2 regions of the Variovorax sp. P2_H12 genome follow, and region 1 is predicted to be linked to the other one. Evidence: riboswitches for the same ligand, from Rfam matches in the RefSeq annotation. Region 1 holds a riboswitch; the other holds the start of a gene.
The links. A riboswitch is a leader RNA that binds a small molecule or an ion and turns the genes downstream of it on or off. The one in region 1 is predicted to bind thiamine pyrophosphate.
Positions count from the first base shown of each region.

Region 2: it holds a riboswitch for thiamine pyrophosphate, as region 1 does, so the genes downstream of both, AC1DYK_RS10820 (LuxE/PaaK family acyltransferase) here and thiC (phosphomethylpyrimidine synthase ThiC) in region 1, are expected to answer to the same signal.

Region 1 covers NZ_JBFUFO010000014.1:16,577-25,741, forward strand. The annotation lists gene AC1DYK_RS11725 (glutamate carboxypeptidase) at 1-194, shown strand, start outside; gene AC1DYK_RS11730 (acyl-CoA dehydrogenase family protein) at 205-1,335, shown strand; gene AC1DYK_RS11735 (YchJ family protein) at 1,415-1,855, shown strand; gene AC1DYK_RS11740 (DUF3047 domain-containing protein) at 2,131-2,919, shown strand; gene AC1DYK_RS11745 (VTT domain-containing protein) at 2,959-3,945, shown strand; TPP riboswitch at 3,973-4,078, shown strand; gene thiC (phosphomethylpyrimidine synthase ThiC) at 4,159-6,039, shown strand; gene AC1DYK_RS11755 (HAD family hydrolase) at 6,083-6,775, shown strand; gene AC1DYK_RS11760 (patatin-like phospholipase family protein) at 6,783-8,159, shown strand; gene AC1DYK_RS11765 (hypothetical protein) at 8,164-8,367, opposite strand; gene AC1DYK_RS11770 (AraC family transcriptional regulator) at 8,442-9,165, opposite strand, start outside.
Region 2 covers NZ_JBFUFO010000012.1:109,038-118,202, forward strand. The annotation lists gene AC1DYK_RS10790 (SLC13 family permease) at 1-238, opposite strand, end outside; gene AC1DYK_RS10795 (aldo/keto reductase) at 242-1,090, opposite strand; gene AC1DYK_RS10800 (helix-turn-helix domain-containing protein) at 1,206-1,793, shown strand; gene AC1DYK_RS10805 (N-acetyltransferase family protein) at 1,795-2,364, shown strand; gene AC1DYK_RS10810 (hypothetical protein) at 2,375-2,785, opposite strand; gene AC1DYK_RS10815 (class I fructose-bisphosphate aldolase) at 2,860-3,888, opposite strand; TPP riboswitch at 4,069-4,162, shown strand; gene AC1DYK_RS10820 (LuxE/PaaK family acyltransferase) at 4,231-5,334, shown strand; gene AC1DYK_RS10825 (acyl-CoA reductase) at 5,331-6,800, shown strand; gene AC1DYK_RS10830 (ABC transporter ATP-binding protein) at 6,810-7,556, shown strand; gene AC1DYK_RS10835 (ABC transporter permease) at 7,553-8,320, shown strand; gene AC1DYK_RS10840 (ABC transporter substrate-binding protein) at 8,317-9,165, shown strand, end outside.

The sequences.
Region 1 (9,165 bases):
GCATCGTCGAACGCACCGGCGGCGGCACCGATGCGGCCTACGCCGCGCTGGCGGGCAAGCCGGTCATCGAGAGCCTGGGCCTGCCCGGCTTCGGCTATCACAGCGACAAGGCCGAGTACGTCGACACCAGCGCGATCCCGCGCCGGCTCTACATGGCCAGCAAGCTGATCATGGACCTCGGTCAATCGAAGTAAGGAACACGCCATGCTGCTCAGCGCCGACCAGGAAGCGATCCGCGATGCGGTGCGCGCCTTTGCCCAGGCCGAGCTCTGGCCCCACGCACCGCTGTGGGACCGTGAGCACAGCTTTCCGAAGGACGCCCATGCCGGCCTGGCGGCGCTCGGCGCCTACGGCATCTGCGTGCCCGAGGAAGACGGCGGCGCCGGGCTGGACTACCTGACGCTGGCGCTGGTGCTCGAGGAGATCGCGGCCGGCGATGGCGGCACCAGCACCGCGATCAGCGTGACCAACTGTCCGGTCAACGCCATCCTGATGCGCTACGGCAATGCGCAGCAGAAGAAGCAGTGGCTGCAGCCGCTGGCGCAGGGCCGCATGCTGGGAGCCTTCTGCCTGACCGAGCCGCAGGCCGGCAGCGATGCATCGTCCCTGCGCACCACGGCGCGCAAGGACGGCGACGGCTGGGTGATCGACGGCGTCAAGCAGTTCATCACCAGCGGCAGGAACGGCCAGGTGGCGATCGTGATCGCGGTCACCGACAAGGGCGCGGGCAAGCGCGGCATGAGCGCCTTCATCGTGCCGACCGATGCACCCGGCTACACCGTGGCGCGGCTCGAGGACAAGTTGGGCCAGCATTCGAGCGACACCGCGCAGATCAACTTCGACGGCTGTCGCGTTCCGCTTGAAAACCTGATCGGCCAGGAGGGCGAGGGCTACAAGATCGCGCTCGGCGCGCTGGAAGGCGGACGCATCGGCATCGCGGCGCAGAGCGTGGGCATGGCGCGCAGCGCCTTCGAGGTGGCTCTGGCCTACGCCAAGGAGCGCCAGGCCTTCGGCGGCAGCATCTTCGACCAGCAGGCGGTGGGCTTCAGGCTGGCCGACTGCGCGACTCAGCTCGAAGCCGCGCGCCAGCTGATCTGGCATGCGGCCAGCCTGCGCGATGCCGGGCGGCCCTGCCTCAAGGAAGCCGCCATGGCCAAGCTGTTCGCCAGCGAGATGGCCGAGCGCGTCTGCAGCGCGGCGATCCAGACGCTGGGCGGCTATGGCTACGTCAACGATTTTCCGCTCGAGCGCATCTATCGCGACGTCCGCGTGTGCCAGATCTACGAGGGCACTTCGGACATCCAGAAGCTGTTGATCCAGCGCGCCCTGGCCTGAGCCCGCCGCGGCGTCCGGGGGTGATTTCCGGGGGTCTGCACAATACGCCCTGGAACTTCCCCCTTTCACGCCCCCCTCAATGTCCGCATCCTCCCCCAGCCCCGCCCGTGTTCCCTGTCCTTGCGGGCGTCGTGACCGGCGAGAGCTGCCACTGGTTTTCGCCCAGTGCTGCGGGCGCTACATCGACGATTTCGCCCACACGCCGGCACCCGATGCCGAGTCGCTCATGCGCTCGCGCTACACGGCCTTCGTGCTCGAGAGGGCGGATTACCTGCTCGCGACCTGGCATCCCTCGACCCGCCCGGCCAGCCTGGACTTCGAAGCCGGCGTGAAATGGCTGGGCCTCGACGTGCGCTCGCGCTCCGTGCTGGACGCCGACCATGCAGAAGTCGAGTTCGTCGCCCGCCAGCGCAGCAGCGCCGGCGTGGCGACCCGGCTGCACGAGCGCAGCCGTTTCGTCCGCCAGGAGGACGACGCGTTGCAAAATCGTTGGTATTACCTCGACGGCGACCTTCACTGACCGATCCAGTCAGGAATAGCCACTGACTGTTGCGCAGCCTTGGATGTTTGCTATGGATTTCATAGCGTCCGAGGCGGATTGTGTCCCGCAGGGAGACAGACCAATTCCTTTTGGGCTATTTATCTTGCGCCGCTCCTGCTCCACACTTCGCAGCTTGTGATCGCTGCGTCGAAAGCGCAGCGTGAGCGCGTTCAACCGGCCACGGGGCCAAGAGGTGAATCATGGGCAGCAGGACGCTTCTTCGCACGGGAGACTGGCGGCGGCCGTGCACCGCGATGGCCCTGCCGGCCCTGGCCGCGCTGCTCTGGATGGCCGCGCCGCACGCGCGCGCGCAAGACAAGCCCTTGCTCACGCCCTTCTCGAGCGCGACCGGCGCCCAGGCGCCGGCGCCGTGGCACTTCACCACCTTGCCCAACAAGGTTCCGACCCGGTTCGAGGTCGAGCAACTCGAGGGCCAGCGCGTGCTCAAGGTCGACGCCAATGGCTCCTACGGCAACCTGGTCCACCCCGTCAGGGTGGAGCTCAACAGTCAGGCCACGCTGGCCTGGCGCTGGCGGGTCGAGGCGTTCGTCGAGGGCGCCGACCTGCGCACGCGCTCGGGTGACGATGGCGCCGCCAAGGTCTGCGTCTTCTTCGATTTTCCGGCCGACCGGCTGTCCGTCGGCGAGCGCGCCCGTCTGTCGCTGGCGCGCCGCGCGACCGGCGAGGCGGTGCCGACCGAGACCCTGTGTTACGTCTGGGACAACAAGGAAGCCAAGGGCAACGCGTTCGACAACGCGTTCACGAAGCGCATCCGCATGGTCGTGCTCGAATCGGGCGCGGCGCCCAAGCCGGGCAGCTGGATCGCCGAACGGCGCAACCTGCTGACCGACTACAAGCGCGCCTTCGGCGACGAGGCCGGTGACCTCCTGCCCGACGTGACGGCGGTCGCCATCTCGGCCGACGCCGACAACACGCACGGCCACGGCCTCGCCTATTTTTCAGACCTGGACCTGCGCGGCGCCCTGGCGACCCAGGTTGCCGCGCCGGCCCCCGCCGAGCGTCCTCCGACGCAGGGCCAATAACAGCGCAGCATCTCATCGACTGTCAATGTCCCGAAAGCCATGAACGACTTTGTCGCACTCCTTGCCAGCCAGGGCGCCGCCCTGGTCTTCGCCTCCACGCTGGCGACGCGCCTCGGCGCGCCGGTGCCGGCGGTGCCCTTCCTGATCGTCGCCGGCGGGCTGACGGTCGGCGGGCAGGTGTCCTTCGTCGCGGTGGTGGTGGCGGCAGTGCTCGGCAACATCCTCGGCGATGGCGTCTGGTTCCTGGCCGGGCGCCGCTGGGGATACCGCGTGATGCGGCTGCTCTGCCGCATCTCGCTGTCACCCGACTCCTGCGTCAGGCGCAGCGAATCGATCCTCGGCCGCTGGGGCGGACTGTCGCTGATCGCGGCCAAGTTCGTGCCGGGGGTGTCGGTGGTGGCGCCGCCGATGGCGGGTGCGCTCGGCATGTCGAACCTGCGCTTCCTGTCCTATGAAACCGTGGCGGCGCTGATCTGGACGCTGGGCTTCCTGTTCGTCGGCCGGATCTTCCACGCCGCGATCCAGGACGTGCTGACCGTGATTTCCAACATCGGCCTGACCGCACTGGTGCTCGGCGTGCTGGCGCTGGCGGCATTCGTCGCCTGGCGCTATCGCCAACGCCGGCTGGCGCAGCAGCAGGCCGACGATATCGAGCACATCCAGGTCGAGGCCTTGCGCGAAGCCCTGGCGGCGGGCGCCGGCCCGATGGTGATCGATGTCCGCTCCGACGAGGCGCGCGCCCTCGATGCGCGGGCGATCCCCGGCGCGATCGGCATCGGGCTCAAGCAGTTGCCGAAGCGGCTGGGCACCTTCGCCGATGGGCGCGAGCTGGTGGTTTTCTGCGACTGCCCCGACGACGCCTCGGCGATTGCGGCGGCGCGCGTGCTGATGGCCGCCGGCCAGCCGCGGGTGCGCGTGCTGGCAGGCGGGCTGGACGCCTGGGTGGCGATGAGTGCGGCCGACGCGTCCGGCGCCGCCGAGCCGAAGCGGGTGGTCGTTCCGCTGGCGGTTGCACACACCGCTTGATCCGGCGGCCGCAGGCGGCCTAGAATCGGCCCCGCTCCGGGGTGCACGCAGACGCGTGCTGAGATGGCCAAGCGGCCAAACCCGCGAACTTGATCTGGTTCATACCAGCGTAAGAAGAGCTGCGACTCCCCGGCGCCCTCTCGTCCCTGAACGAGCGGTGCCGCAAGGAGGCATCGCGGAGCACCCGTTGATCCACAACCCGGAGTGCCCCGCATGAATGCCAACGACAAGTTCGCCTCCCTCCTCACGCTCACGCGCGAGCCCTTTCCCGCCTCGACCAAGGGCGCCATCGCCGGCAGCCGGCCCGACCTGCGGGTGCCGGTGCGCGAGGTTGCTCTGTCCAACGGCGAACAGGTTTCGCTCTACGACACTTCCGGCCCGTACACCGATCCGGCCGCCGACATCGATGTGCGTCGCGGATTGCCTGGCGTGCGCGACGCCTGGATCGCCGAGCGCGGCGACACCGAGAGCTACGAAGGCCGGCTGCACCTGGCGCTTGACGACGGCGCGACGCACGCGGACCGCGACGCCCGGCGCATCGCCGAACTGCGCGCCGGCGCCGCCGCACTGCAGCGCACGCCGCGGCGCGCCAAGCCCGGCGCCAACGTGACGCAGATGCATTACGCGCGGCGCGGCATCGTCACGCCCGAGATGGAGTACGTGGCGCTGCGCGAGAACGGCCGCCGCGAATGGATGGCCGAGTACATGGCCGACGAGGCGCGCGAGAAGCGGCTGGCCGGCAACCCGATGGGTGCCCGCATCCCGAAGATCATCACGCCCGAGTTCGTGCGCGAGGAAGTGGCGCGCGGCCGCGCGATCATCCCGGCCAACATCAACCACCCGGAAGTCGAGCCGATGGCGATCGGGCGCAACTTCAAGGTCAAGATCAACGCCAACATCGGCAACTCGGCCGTCACCTCGAGCATCGAGGAAGAGGTCGAGAAGCTGGTCTGGGCGATCCGCTGGGGCGCCGACAACGTGATGGACCTCTCCACCGGCCGCAACATCCACACCACGCGCGACTGGATCGTGCGCAACAGCCCGGTGCCGATCGGCACGGTTCCGATCTACCAGGCGCTGGAGAAGGTCGGCGGCGTGGCGGAAGACCTGACCTGGGAGATCTACCGCGACACGCTGATCGAGCAGGCCGAGCAGGGCGTCGACTACTTCACCATCCATGCGGGGCTGCGGCTGCCCTTCATCCACCTGACGGCCGACCGGCGCACCGGCATCGTCTCGCGCGGCGGATCGATCATGGCCAAGTGGTGCATCTCGCACCACAGGGAGAGCTTCCTGTACACGCACTTCGAGGACATCTGCGAGATCATGAAGGCCTACGACGTGAGCTTCTCGCTGGGCGACGGCCTGCGCCCCGGCTGCGCCTCGGACGCCAACGACGAGGCCCAGTTCGCCGAACTGCGCACGCTGGGCGAGCTGACGCAGATCGCCTGGAAGCACGACGTCCAGACCATGATCGAAGGTCCGGGCCATGTGCCGATGCACCTGATCCAGGCCAACATGGACGAGCAGCTCAAGCACTGTCACGAGGCGCCGTTCTACACGCTGGGCCCGCTGACGATCGATATCGCGCCGGGCTACGACCACATCGCCAGCGCGATCGGCGCCGCGATGATCGGCTGGGCCGGCACCGCGATGCTGTGCTACGTGACGCCCAAGGAGCACCTGGGCCTGCCGGACCGCGACGACGTCAAGCAGGGCATCATCGCGTACAAGATCGCGGCCCATGCGGCCGACGTGGCCAAGGGGCACCCCGGTGCGCGCTCGCGCGACGATGCGCTCTCGAAAGCGCGCTTCGAGTTCCGCTGGCAGGACCAGTTCAACCTCGGCCTGGACCCCGACACCGCGCGCGAGTTCCACGACGAGACCTTGCCCAAGGACAGCAGCAAGGTGGCGCACTTCTGCTCGATGTGCGGCCCCAAGTTCTGCTCGATGAAGATCACGCAGGAGGTGCGCGAGTACGCGGCCCAGCGCGGCATCGAGGCGAGCGACGCGGCCCTGGACGGCATGGCCGGCAAGTCGGCGGAGTTCAAGGCCGCGGGCGGCGAGATCTACATTCCGATCCAGCCGGCCTGAGTTTGACATCGGGAACGGGAGGTGTTTGGTTACGATCGGCGCCATGAATCCCATTCCCTTCGACGCCGTCCTGTTCGACTGCGACGGCGTCCTGGTCGACTCCGAACCCATCACCAACCGCGTGCTCGCCGAGATGCTCGGCGAACTTGGCTGGAAGCTCAGCACCGAGGAGTCGATGCGGATCTTCACCGGCAAGGCGGTCAAGGACGAGGCCGCGCTGATCGAGGCGAACACCGGCTTCGCGATCACGCCCGAGTGGCTGCACGGCTTCCGCGGCCGCCGCAACGAGGCGCTCGAGCGCGACCTGCTGGCCATTCCCAACGCCGCACGGGCCGTGCGCGCCCTGCATGCGGCGCTGGACGGCCGCATCGCCTGCGCTTCGGGTGCCGATCGCCACAAGGTGGAATTGCAGCTCGAGAAGATCGGGCTGCTCGATTGCTTCGAGGGCCGCATCTTCAGCGGCCACGAAACCCCGCGTTCCAAGCCCGCCCCCGACGTCTACCTGGCCGCCGCGGCCGCGCTCGGCATCGACCCGGCGCGTTGCGCCGTGGTCGAGGACACGGTGACCGGGGCGATGGCCGGCATCGCCGCCGGCGCCACCGTGTTCGGCTACAGCCCGACCGACCTGGGCCACAGCGGGCCCGAAGCGCTGCGTGCCGTCGGCGTGGCGCATGTCTTCACGGACATGGAACAACTGCCGTCGCTGCTGGCCGACTGGCGCCCCGCGTTCGCCTGAACCCCCGATGCACGGCCTGCGCGCGCTCTGTGGTCTGCTGATCGCTGCCTGCGTGGCGGGCTGTTCATCGTTGAGGCCGTGGCTCAACGACCCCCTGGCCGACCGGCCGCCGTCGCTGTCCGTCATCATGGCGCCGGAGTCGGGCCGGGATCCGACGATCCTGGTGGCCGTCACGCTGTCCGGCGGCGGTGCGCGCGCCGCTGCGTTCGGCTATGGCGTACTGGCCGAGCTGCGACGCACCAAGTTCGATCTGAACGGCCGGCACAGCGACCTGCTCGACGCCACCGACGTGATCAGCGGCGTCTCGGGCGGCAGCATCCTCGCGGCCTACTATGCGGCCTTCGGCGCCGAGAAGCTGCCCGATTTCGAACGCGATTTCCTGCGCCAGAACTTCCAGAACAGCCTGATCCTGCAGGCGCTGAGGCCCCGCAGCCTGTACGACCTGACCTCGCCCTGGTACGGGCGCAGCCATCTGCTGATGCGCCGGCTCGACGAGATCTACGAGGGCAAGACCTACGCCGACGTCGAGAGCAGCCCGCGCCATCCGCAACTGGTGATCGCCGCCACCGACATGTCGCTGGGCACGCCCTTCGAGTTCACCGCCGACCAGTTCGCGCTGATCTGCTCGGACCTGCAGAGCGTGCCGTTGTCCTTTGCGGTCGCGGCCTCGTCGGCGGTGCCGATCCTGCTGAGTCCGCTGACGCTGAAGAACCATTCGCAGGTCTGCCGCGATCGCGGCATCGTGCCGCGGCTGGCCGTCCGGGGCGGCGGCAACTACCGGGCTCGCATGTTCCGCATGCAGGCCAACAGCTACCTCGACGCCCAGAGCCGGCCCTTCATCCACCTGGTCGATGGGGGCGTGGCCGACAACCTCGCGGTGCGGCGGCTGCTCGATCGCGCGCTGGTCGGCGGCGGCTTGCGCGAGAGCTTCGAGGAAGTCGGCATTCCGCGCGGCAGCGTGCGCAAGCTGGTCGTGATCAGCGTGAATTCGGCGCGCGACCCGGCCAACAACATCGACCAGAGCGATACCGTGCCGGGTTTCCGGGCGGTGGCCGACACCCTGTTGTTCGGTGCCGGCGCGCGCGCGACCCTCGAAACGCAGGAGTTCCTGCTCGACACCGCGCGCCAATGGCGTGAAGACCTCAAGTCGCGCAGCCCCGAAGCTTCGGATGCCTTCGCGCCCGACGCCGAGATCCACGTGGTGCAGGTCAACCTGCGCGATGCCGCGGATGGCGAGCTGCGTCAGCGGCTGCTGCAGGTGCCGACCGCGTTCTCGATCACCGATGAAGAGGTGACGCGGCTGATCGCGGCGGGGCGCAGCGTGCTGCAACGCTCGCCCGAATTCCAGGCATTGAAGAGATCGCTGGGCTCGGCCCGGGACTGAAGACTCAGGCGTTGCCGCGCGGCAGCGAGGCCTTGGCCATCGTGGTGAGCGAGAGCGTCATCGCCTGGGCCCGGTCGGCCCACATGCGCGACACCAGCTGGTCCGCGTTTTCGGTCACGAAGCCCTGGTTGCGGGTCCGCCCCGAGGTGGCGATGAAGTCCATCAGGTCGGCGAAAGCCGAGCTGTCGGTGTCTGGAATCTGCTGCATGCGGCGATCGTAGGCTGCGGCGGGCCGCTTGCGCGTCGGACGCTGCCCTTTCTGGCCTTCCCGGGCGCACTATTTCACGGATTCCCGGCCCCGCTGCGCGGCGGCAGGCCGTGCCGCCGGAACGTGCCGGGGGCGACGCCGGCCCAGCCACGGAATGCGCGAGAGAAGCTTTTCTCATTGCGAAATCCGACCGCCAGCGCGATCTGCTTGATCGGGCGGTCGGTCCGCCGCAACTGGTCGGCCGCTGTTTCGTGCCGGATCTCGTCCTTGAGCGCCTGCAGCGACAGGCCCTCTTCCATCAGCTGGCGGTGCAGGGTGCGGCTCGACAGGTTCAGCAGGGCCGCCAGGGCGTCGGCGGTGGCGGCTTCGGCGGCGCGGCTGCGCAACAGTTCGCGCACCCGCTGCCCGAGCAGTCGGTCGCGGCGGTATTGCAGCACCGTGAGCGGCAGGGCGCGCCGCAGCATGGTGCGCAGCGCCGCCTCGTCGCGCCGCAGCGGCAGCGCCAGGTAGCGGGGGTCGAAGCTGTAGCCGGCCTTGGCGGCCCCGAAGCGCAGGCTGCCGCCGAACATCAGGGGATAGGCCTCGCGGTGCGGCGGCGCCTCGAACGGAAAGGTGGTGGCGCCGAGCGACACCCGCGAATCGATGGCCCAGCAGGCGTAGCCGTGGAGGAAGCGCAGGTTCGACACCAGGCAGAACTCGCGGAAATCGCCCAGCGATCGGTGCTCGGTGATCGACACCGTCGCCAGGCCGCCGGCCAGCGACAGGTCGAGCGTGATGTCGTCGGTCAGCAGCCGCAGG
Region 2 (9,165 bases), on a different contig from region 1:
CGAGCCGCTGCGCGACCCCGGTGCGCAGCAGCCCCTCGCCGATCACGAACAGCATCGCGATCAGCACGATGTTGGGGTCCGCGAAGCCGGCCAGCGACTCCTGCATGCTGATCACGCCGGTGAACGGCAGCGCCGCCATCATGAGAAGCGCGACCACGTCGGTGCGAGGGCGGCCGATCGCGAACATCGCCACGGCGCTCGCCAGCAGCGCAAGGACAAGGCCGAGCTGAAGGTTCATGGGTCAGATCATCGCCAGCGGCTTCTTGCGCCGCGGGGCAGGATGAAGGCGGTCGATCTCGGCCAGCACGTCCGCGCCCAGCGTCAGTCCGGCCGCCGCGAGGTTGTCGCGCAGATGGGCCTCGCGCACCGCCTTCGGAATCGCGGCCACGCCGGGCTGCGCCAGCACCCACGCCAGCGCGAGCTGCGCCGCGCTGATGCCGAGGCGCCGGGCGATCTTCTGCAGGCCGGCATCGGCGGCCAGCGCGCCCTGGTCGATCGGGCTGTAGGCCATCAGCGGCATGCCGCGTGCGCGCTGCCAGGGCAGCAGGCTGAACTCGGGGCCGCGCTCGGCCGCCGAGTAATAGACCTGGTTGGCGGCACAGTCGCTGCCCAGCGCGGCGAGTTCCTCCAGGTCGTCGGTGTCGAAATTGCTGACGCCCCAGCGGCGGATGCGCCCCTGCGCCACCAGCGCGCGCAGCGCCTCGCAGGTCTGGACCAGCGGATGCTCCCCGCGCCAGTGCAGCAGGTAGAGGTCGATGTGGTCGAGGTCCAGCCGCGCGAGGCTGCGCGCGCAGGCCGCCGGCGTGCCCGCGCGGCTGGCGTTGTGCGGATAGACCTTGCTGACGATGAACAGCTCCTCGCGCTTCACGTCGCCCGCGCGCAGCGCCTCGGCCACGGCCTGCCCGACCACCTCCTCGGCGCCGCCTTCGCCGTACATCTCGGCGGTGTCGACGAGCCGGTAGCCCATTTCGATGGCGGCGCGAACCGCCGCGACTTCCGCAACGCGGCGGCCGGCGGATTCGCCCATCTTCCAGGTGCCGAGGCCGAGCGCCGGCATCCGCCCGCCGCCGGGCAGTTCCAGGTATCGCATGGGATCTCCTTCTCCATCATCGGCGGGATCGCATCCCGCGCGCCACGATGCTAACCAAGCCGCGATCGCCGAGGCACTGGACGATTCATCCAATATGTCAGACAATAATTCCAACATGACGGAACAAGCGGACAGCCTGAACGATCGCATCGCCGCGCGGGTTCGCGAACTGCGCGCGGCGCGCGGCCTGTCGCTCGACGCGCTGGCCGCGCACTGCGGGGTCAGCCGCTCGATGATCTCGCTGATCGAGCGCGGCGAAAGCAGCCCCACCGCGGTGCTGCTCGAGAAGCTCGCCACCGGCCTCGGCGTCGCGCTGGCCTCGCTGTTCGAGCCGCCGCAAGCCAGCGACGACCCCGTCGCGCGGCTGGCCGACCAACCCTTGTGGCGCGATCCGCATTCGGGCTACGTGCGCCGCAACGTCTCGCCCGCCGGCGGGTCGTCGCCGATCCAGATCGTCGAGGTGGCCTTCCCGCCGAAGGCGCGGGTGGCCTACGAGAGCGGCGCCCGCGAACCCCGCATCCACCAGCAGGTGTGGGTGCTGGAGAACACGATCGAAGTCACGGTCGGCGACGCGGTCCATCGGCTCGAGGCCGGCGACTGCCTGGCCCACGTGCTGGACCGTCCCGTGAGCTACCACAACCCGACGCGCAGCCTCACGCGCTATGCCGTCGTGATCGCCACCCTGCCCTCTGCCTGGAGATGACATGACAACCGACGCCAATGCCCCCGTTCGCAACATCCGCCGCCTTCAAACGGTCTCCGATGCGCAGTTGCGCGCCCTGGCCGAACTGCTGATCGATTGCGTGGAGGGCGGCGCCTCGGTGAGCTTCATGCATCCGCTGCCGCTGCCCGAGGCGATGGCGTTCTGGCGCCGCGTCGCCGAGGAGGTCGCCGAGGGCGAACGCGCCTTGCTGGTGGCCGAGGATGCCGACGGCATCGTCGGCACCGTGCAGCTGGTGCTGGCGCAGCCGGACAACCAGCCGCACCGCGCGGACCTGTCGAAGATGCTGGTGCACCGGCGCGCGCGATGCCGGGGCTGGGGCGAAGCGCTCATGGGCGCGGCCGAGCAGATGGGGCGCGACTGCGGCAAGTCGCTGCTGGTGCTCGACACTGCCAGCGACACCGCCGAACGCCTGTACGAGCGGCTCGGCTGGCAACGCGTCGGCGCGATTCCGGGCTATGCGCTGCTGCCGCAGGGTGGGCTCTGCACCACCACCTACTTCTACCGGCAGCTGGAGGCCGGGGAGAAGGCACGCGGCAGCGAGTTTTCGTGAGCGCGAAGCCTCAGCTTTTCCCGCGCAGAAGCTCCGCCTTCTGCGCCAGCTCCGCGGCCGCGACGACCTGCTGAACCGACAGCGGCCCGGTCAGCTCGACCTCGCCGGCAAGAACGCTTGCCAGCGCGGCTCGCCCCGCATCGCCGGCCAGCCAGGCAAACGCCGACGTGATCGATCCAGCGCCGAACTTGGCGCGAAGCGCCTTCGACGCGGCACGGCTCACCTCGGCGAACGCTTCGTGGTCCGCTGCAGCTGAGGCCGCGCGAACGACCAGGCAGCAGGCTGCGAGCTTCTCGGCTTCGTTGCGCAAGCGACGGGCCTTGCCCTCGCTCTGGGCCGCGCGCTTCGTCTCCAGCGACGCCGGCGAAGGATCCGCAGGGGAGAGAGGAAGGTTCGGTTCGAGCGGCATGGATGCGTTCATTTTCAAGGAGCCTCGGATTGTCGCCTCAGCAGTGCCGTGCGAGACGGGCAGCATGACCGCGCCCCCCATCGACGCTAGTGGGCGCCTTCCCCTTCCATCCCCGCGCTGTACTTCCCCTCGCTGGCCAGGCCATTGAGCCGTGCCCGCTTGAGCAGCGCGTCCTGGCACGCGCGCGCATGGGCAGGTTGACCCTGCCACGCCTGCAGCGCCGGATCCTGCAGCGCGCGCCCGTAGGAGAAGCTGAGCGGCCAGGGCTGCCGGCCCAGGCGATTGAGCGCATCCAGGTTGGCGGTCGCTTCGACGGGCGACTGCCCGCCCGACAGGAAGTTGATGCCCGGGACCGCCGCCGGCACCGCGCGCCGCAGCACGCGGAGGGTCTGCGCCGCCACCTCCTCGGGACCGGCCTGCCGCGCATGCGCCTTGCCAGGCACCACCATGCTGGGCTTCAGCAGGATGTGCTCGAGCACCACGCGATGGCGATGCAGGGCCCCGAACACTTCGTGCAGCACCTCCTGCGTGACCTCCGCGCAGCGCGCCAGGCTGTGGTCGCCGTCGATCAGGACCTCCGGCTCGACGATCGGCACCACCCCCTGCGACTGGCAGATCGCCGCGTAGCGCGCGAGCGCCTCGGCGTTGGCCTCGATCGCCATCCGGCTCGGCAGCGTGCCCGAGACGTTGTAGACGGCGCGCCATTTCGCAAAGCGCGCGCCCTGCGTCACATAGGCTTCGAGGCGCTGGGCGAGTCCGTCGAGGCCCTGCGTGATCTCGTCGCCGGGCGCAAGTGCCAGCGGCCCCTTGCCGGCGTCGACCTTGATGCCCGGCACGATGCCTTGCCGCGCGGCCAGGGCCGCGAGCGGCTCGCCGTCGTCCGCGCTCTGGCCCAGGGTCTCCTCGTACAGGATGACGCCGCTGATGTACTCGCCCAGGCCGGGCGTCGACAGGAGCAGGCTGCGGTAGGCGCGCCGGTTCTCCGGCGTCGACTCGACGCCGATCGCCTTGAAGCGCTTGGCAATGGTCGGACCGCTCTCGTCGGCGGCAAGGATGCCCTTGCCGCTGCGAACCAGCGCTTCCACGGTGGCTTGAAGATCATCGGAAATGGCCATGGCGGATCCTTCGTTCGAGCGGGGCTCAGTCTCCTGCTTCGAAGCGCTGGAGCGCAAGCCCATGCCGACCGTGATGTCTTGTCAAGGTCGACATCTGCATGGTCACGGGCACCCGATGACCCTTCATCCGATCGCGGTGAAGACGCTTCGCAGCGGCACGGGCGGGATGCATGTAACATCGCCAACGCTCCGGGGTGCACACGACAGTGCTGAGATTCAAACCCGCGAACTTGAACCGGTTAATCCCGGCGGAAGAAGAGCCATCACTTCGATCATCGGCGGATCCTGCCGTGGTCGCAGGGGCCTTCGGAGCATCCGTTTCACGGTCACGAAGAAGTCCTTATGAACCAGCCCCCTGCAGATCGACCTGCGGCCAGTGATGTGGTCGCCGACGTGCTCGCCTTCATCGCGCAGGACGGGTGCACCGACGACGCGTTCGATCGGCTGGCGTTGCACCTGTTCGCCCACCAGTACGGCAACAACCCGGCGTACCGGCGCTTCTGCCAGCGGCGCGGAGCGACCCCGCGCCATGTGAAGCGCTGGAGCGACATCCCGGCAGTGCCGATCGACGCCTTCAAGGAGCTCGACCTGCGGTGCGAGCCGCCGGCCGCCACGGACCGGGTCTTCATGACCAGCGGCACGACCCGCAGCGAGGTGAAGGGCCGGCATATTCATCCGACGCTGGCGGTCTACGACCGGTCGATGATCCGCAACTTCTCGAACCGGTTCATGCGCGGCAGCGGCCGGATGCGCATGGGCATCCTGTTCCCCACCGAAACCGTGCTGGCCAATTCCTCGCTGGCCCACTACCTGGCGCTCGCGCTGAATGAATTCGGCACCGAAGACAGTCGCTACTTCATGAGCCCGCAGGGGCTGGACGTCGCCGGTCTGTGTGAGGCGCTGGCGGACGCCGAACGCCGCGACTCGCCCTACGCGCTGCTCGGCGCCAGCTACAGCTTCGTGCACCTGATCGACGAACTCAAGCAGCGCGGCCTGTCGTTCCGCCTGCCGGCAGGCAGCCGGGTCCTGGACACCGGCGGCTACAAGGGACAGTCGCGCGAATTGCCGCTCGACGCCTTCTATGCGGCGCTGTCGGCGCGGCTCGGCATCGAACGATCGCAGTGCATCAACATGTACGGCATGACCGAGCTGAGCACGCAGTTCTACGACGCCGGCAATGCGTCGGTGCCGTCGGTGAAGTCGGGGCCGCACTGGATCCGCTCGCGCCTGGTCGACCCGCTCACGGGCCGCGAGGTCGCGCGCAGCGAGCGCGGAATCCTGGTCCATTGCGATCTCGCCAACTTCAATTCCGTGACCACCATCCTGACCGAGGACGTGGGCCTGGCCGCCGACGGCGGGTTCCTGCTGCTCGGCCGCGCCGAGGGCGCTGAGGCCAAGGGCTGTTCGCTGGCGGTGGAGGAATTCATCCGGGCGGCAGCGGCATGACGACACTGCGCGTGGTTGCCGGTTACCTGCCTGGCCTGGCGCCGGCGGACGTGCAGTGGCAGCCTCTGGTCTTCGAATCGGGCACCACGCGGCTCGAAGTCGCGGTGCCCGTGCTGAGTCCGCCACAGATGACCGCGCTCGCCCTGCGGGTCAAGCAGGCCAGCCGCCGCCATCTGAAGACGATGACGGTGTCGCAGATCGTGGCCGTGGTGGATCGCGCGATCGCCCGCCTGCTCGACCCGGCCGACCCCTGCCGCATGCAGGCCGACCAGCTGCTGCCGATCGTCAGCGGCTATGACGCCGAAATGGTCCGCCTGGGCCTCACGGCGTTCCTCAAGACCTTTCGCGCGCCGCAACTGCATCGCTTCGTCGCCGAAGACTTCGCCAATCCCAAGCTGCTGGACGAGTTCCAGCCGCGACCCAAGGGCGGCGCGGCCAGGGCGTTCGGGCCGGATCTGCTGGTTCACAGCTGGGCCGGCAATGTGCCGGCCCTGCCGCTCTGGAGCCTGGTCTGCGGATTGCTGGTGAAGGCCGGCAACATCGGCAAGCTGCCGAGCGCGGAACCGCTGTTCGCAGGCCTGTTCGCGCGGCTGCTGGCCGAGGTCCACCCGCCGCTGGCCGACTGCCTGGCCGTGGTGTGGTGGAAAGGCGGCGAGGCGGAACAGGCGACGGCCCTCTATGCCGAGGCGGACACGGTGCTCGCCTACGGCGGCAACGACTCGCTGGACGACATCCGCCGTCGGCTGCCGGTCACGACGCGCTTCCTGGCGTACGGCCACAAGCTGGGCTTCGGCCTGGTCGGCGCCGCGGCCCTCGACACCCTGCGCGCGCCGGCGACGGCACGCCTGGCCGCCTGGGACGTGATGCGCTACGACCAGCAGGGCTGCTATTCGCCGCATGTCTTCTACGTCGAGCGCGGCGGCAAGGTGTCGCCGCGCGAATTCGCCCAGTACCTCGCCAGCGAGCTCGCCAACCTGCACCACCGCTTCCCGCGCCGGGCCCTGGCGCTGGAGGAGTCGGCCGCGGTCGCCGGATGGCGGCAAGCCATCGAGTTGCAGTCGATGTCGGGCGGCGGCGAGCCTGTCTGCGAGCTGATCGGCGAAGCCGGTGCGGCCTGGGGCGTCGCTTACGCCGATGAAGCGCCGGCCTTGGCCCCCACGGCGTTGAACCGCAGCATCCAGGTCGTCGCGGTCGATTCGCTGGAACAGGTGATCGCGCGAGTGGCAGCGCACCCGCCCTTTCTGCAGACCGCAGGCGTGGCGGCAGCACCGGCCGAACTGTTCCGGCTGTCGGAGTTGCTGGGCGCTGCCGGCGTCACCCGCATCACGGCCATCGGCTCGATGACCTCGCCGGAGGCGGGCTGGCATCACGACGGCAGGTTCAACCTGCTGGACCTGGTGCGGATGGTCGAGATCGAACAGTCGGCGGAAATTGCGGCCGACAGGCTGGCGCCCTACGCGGACTAGGAATCAGCCGTGAGCTTCCTCGACATCGACAAGGTGGGCTTCACCTACCCCGGCTGGCCGCCGGTGGTGCGCAGCGTCGACTGGACCATCGCGCAAGGCGAGTTCCATTGCCTGGTCGGGCGCAGCGGCTGCGGCAAGACCACCCTGCTCAAGCTCGCCGCGGGCCTGCTGCATCCTCACACGGGCCGCATCCGGTTGCAGGGCAAGGAGGTGGTCGCGCCCGGCCCGCAGCTCGGCTTCGTGTTCCAGTCGCCGACCCTGCTCGAGTGGCATCGCGTGATCGACAACGTGCTGCTGCCGGTGTCGCTGCAACACAAGCCCACCGCACAGGAGATCGACAAGGCCGAGCAGTTGCTCGCGCTGCTCGGCCTGTCGGCCCATGCGCAGCACTACCCCCGGCAGCTGTCGGGCGGCCAGCAGAGCCGCGTGGCCCTGGCGCGCGCATTGATCCTGGAGCCGGCGCTGCTCTTGCTGGACGAACCTTTTGCCGCGCTGGACGCGATCACCCGCGGCGAACTGCAGGACGACCTGCTGCAGATGTGCCGCCTGCGCCGCACCACCGTCCTGTTCGTGACGCACGACATCGCCGAGGCGGTGTATCTGGGCGACCGGGTCGCGGTGATGGACCGCGGCCGGATCGTCCGGGACATCCGCGTCGAGGTGAGCAGGCCGCGCGCGCCGGCGATGCGGTACGGCGCGGCCTTCAACCTGCATTGCGCGCAAGTGCGCGATGCGATGGACCTGGCGACGGCATGAAGTCGATCTCCCCACGCACACAGCTCGGCTCCTGGGCGCTGCTGCTCGCGTTGCTCGCGGGATGGGAGCTGGCAGCGCGCGCTTCCGGCATTCCGGCCCTGGTCCTGCCGGCGCCTTCGGCGGTGATGAAGTCGCTCTGGATGGGCCTGTCGACCGGCTACCTGTGGCCCCACATCCGAACGACCGCCCTCGAGCTGGTGCTCGGGCTGTTCGCCGGCTGCCTGATCGGTTTCATCAGCGGCGTGGCGATGGCCGAGTCGGCGCTGCTGCAGCGCGTGCTGAAGCCGTATGTCGTGATCAGCCAGGTCATCCCCAAGCTGGCGCTGGCGCCGCTCTTCATCGTGTGGTTCGGCTTCGGCATGACGTCGACGGTGGTGATCACGGCGCTGATCTGCTTCTTCCCGTTGATGGAAAACACCGTGACCAGCCTGCAGCAGGTCGACCCGCAACGGCTGGAGCTGTTCCGGATGCTGGGCGCCACGCGGCGCCAGACCCTGCTGCGCCTGAAACTGCCTGCCGGCCTGCCCGGGATCCTGGCGGGCTTGCGGGTGGCGGTGGTGCTCGCGCTGGTCGGGGCGGTGGTCGGCGAGTTCATCGGCGCCAGCCAGGGGCTCGGCGCGCTGATCATCGCCTCGCAGGGAATGATGGACACGCCGCTGATGTTCGCGGTGCTGGTGGTCATCGCCGTGCTCGGCCTCGCGCTCTACCAGATCACGCTCGCAGTCGAGAAGCGACTGCTGCGGCCCTACACCCGAATCTCATGAGGAACACGACCTTGAACACACCCATCGCACGCCGCCGCACACTGCTGGCAACCGCCGCGCTATTCACCCTGATCGCTACTGGCGGGGCCAACGCCGGTGACGCGCCGGAGAAGATCACCGTGGCCGGCTGGAGCAAGCCGATCACCGAGATCACGCACCTGCTGGCCGAGCCCGACAAGGGCATCTTCAAGGCCAACGGGATCGACCTGGCCTACGTGTCCGGCGCCGGAGGGGGCGACGCGATCCGCAACATCCTCACCGGCCAGGCGGACGTGGCCTTCACCGACCCTGGCGCATTCTTCTCGGCCCTCGACAAGGGCGAGAAGCTGCGGGCGATCTACGACATCTACCCGCAGAACGTCTTCAACGTGGTCTCGCTCAAGTCCGCCAACATCACCAGGCCGGCCGACCTGAAGGGCAAGAAGATCGGTGTCTACAGCCTGTCCAGCGGCACCCGGCAGAACCTGCTGGTGCTGCTGCATCAGGCCGGCCTGTCCGAATCCGATGTCACCATCGTCGTCACCGGGCTGTCGAACTTCGCGCCGCTGCTGCAAGGCCAGGTCGATGCGACCGCCGCCACCGACACCGGCTTGCTGGTGGGCAAGCGCAAGGGGGTGGGCGAGGTCAACGTGATGGAGGTGCGCAACTACCTGAACGTGTCGAGCGACCTGTTCGTAGTCCGGGAACAGGTCTACCAGCAGAAGAAGCCGTTGCTCAAGCGGTTCCTGAAGGCCTATCGCGAGAGCGCGGCCTGGATGATCGCCAACCCCGAGGAGGCGGCCGGCCTGGCCATGAAACACGCTATCGACGGGACCGACCGCGCCGCCAACCTGGAGATCATTCGC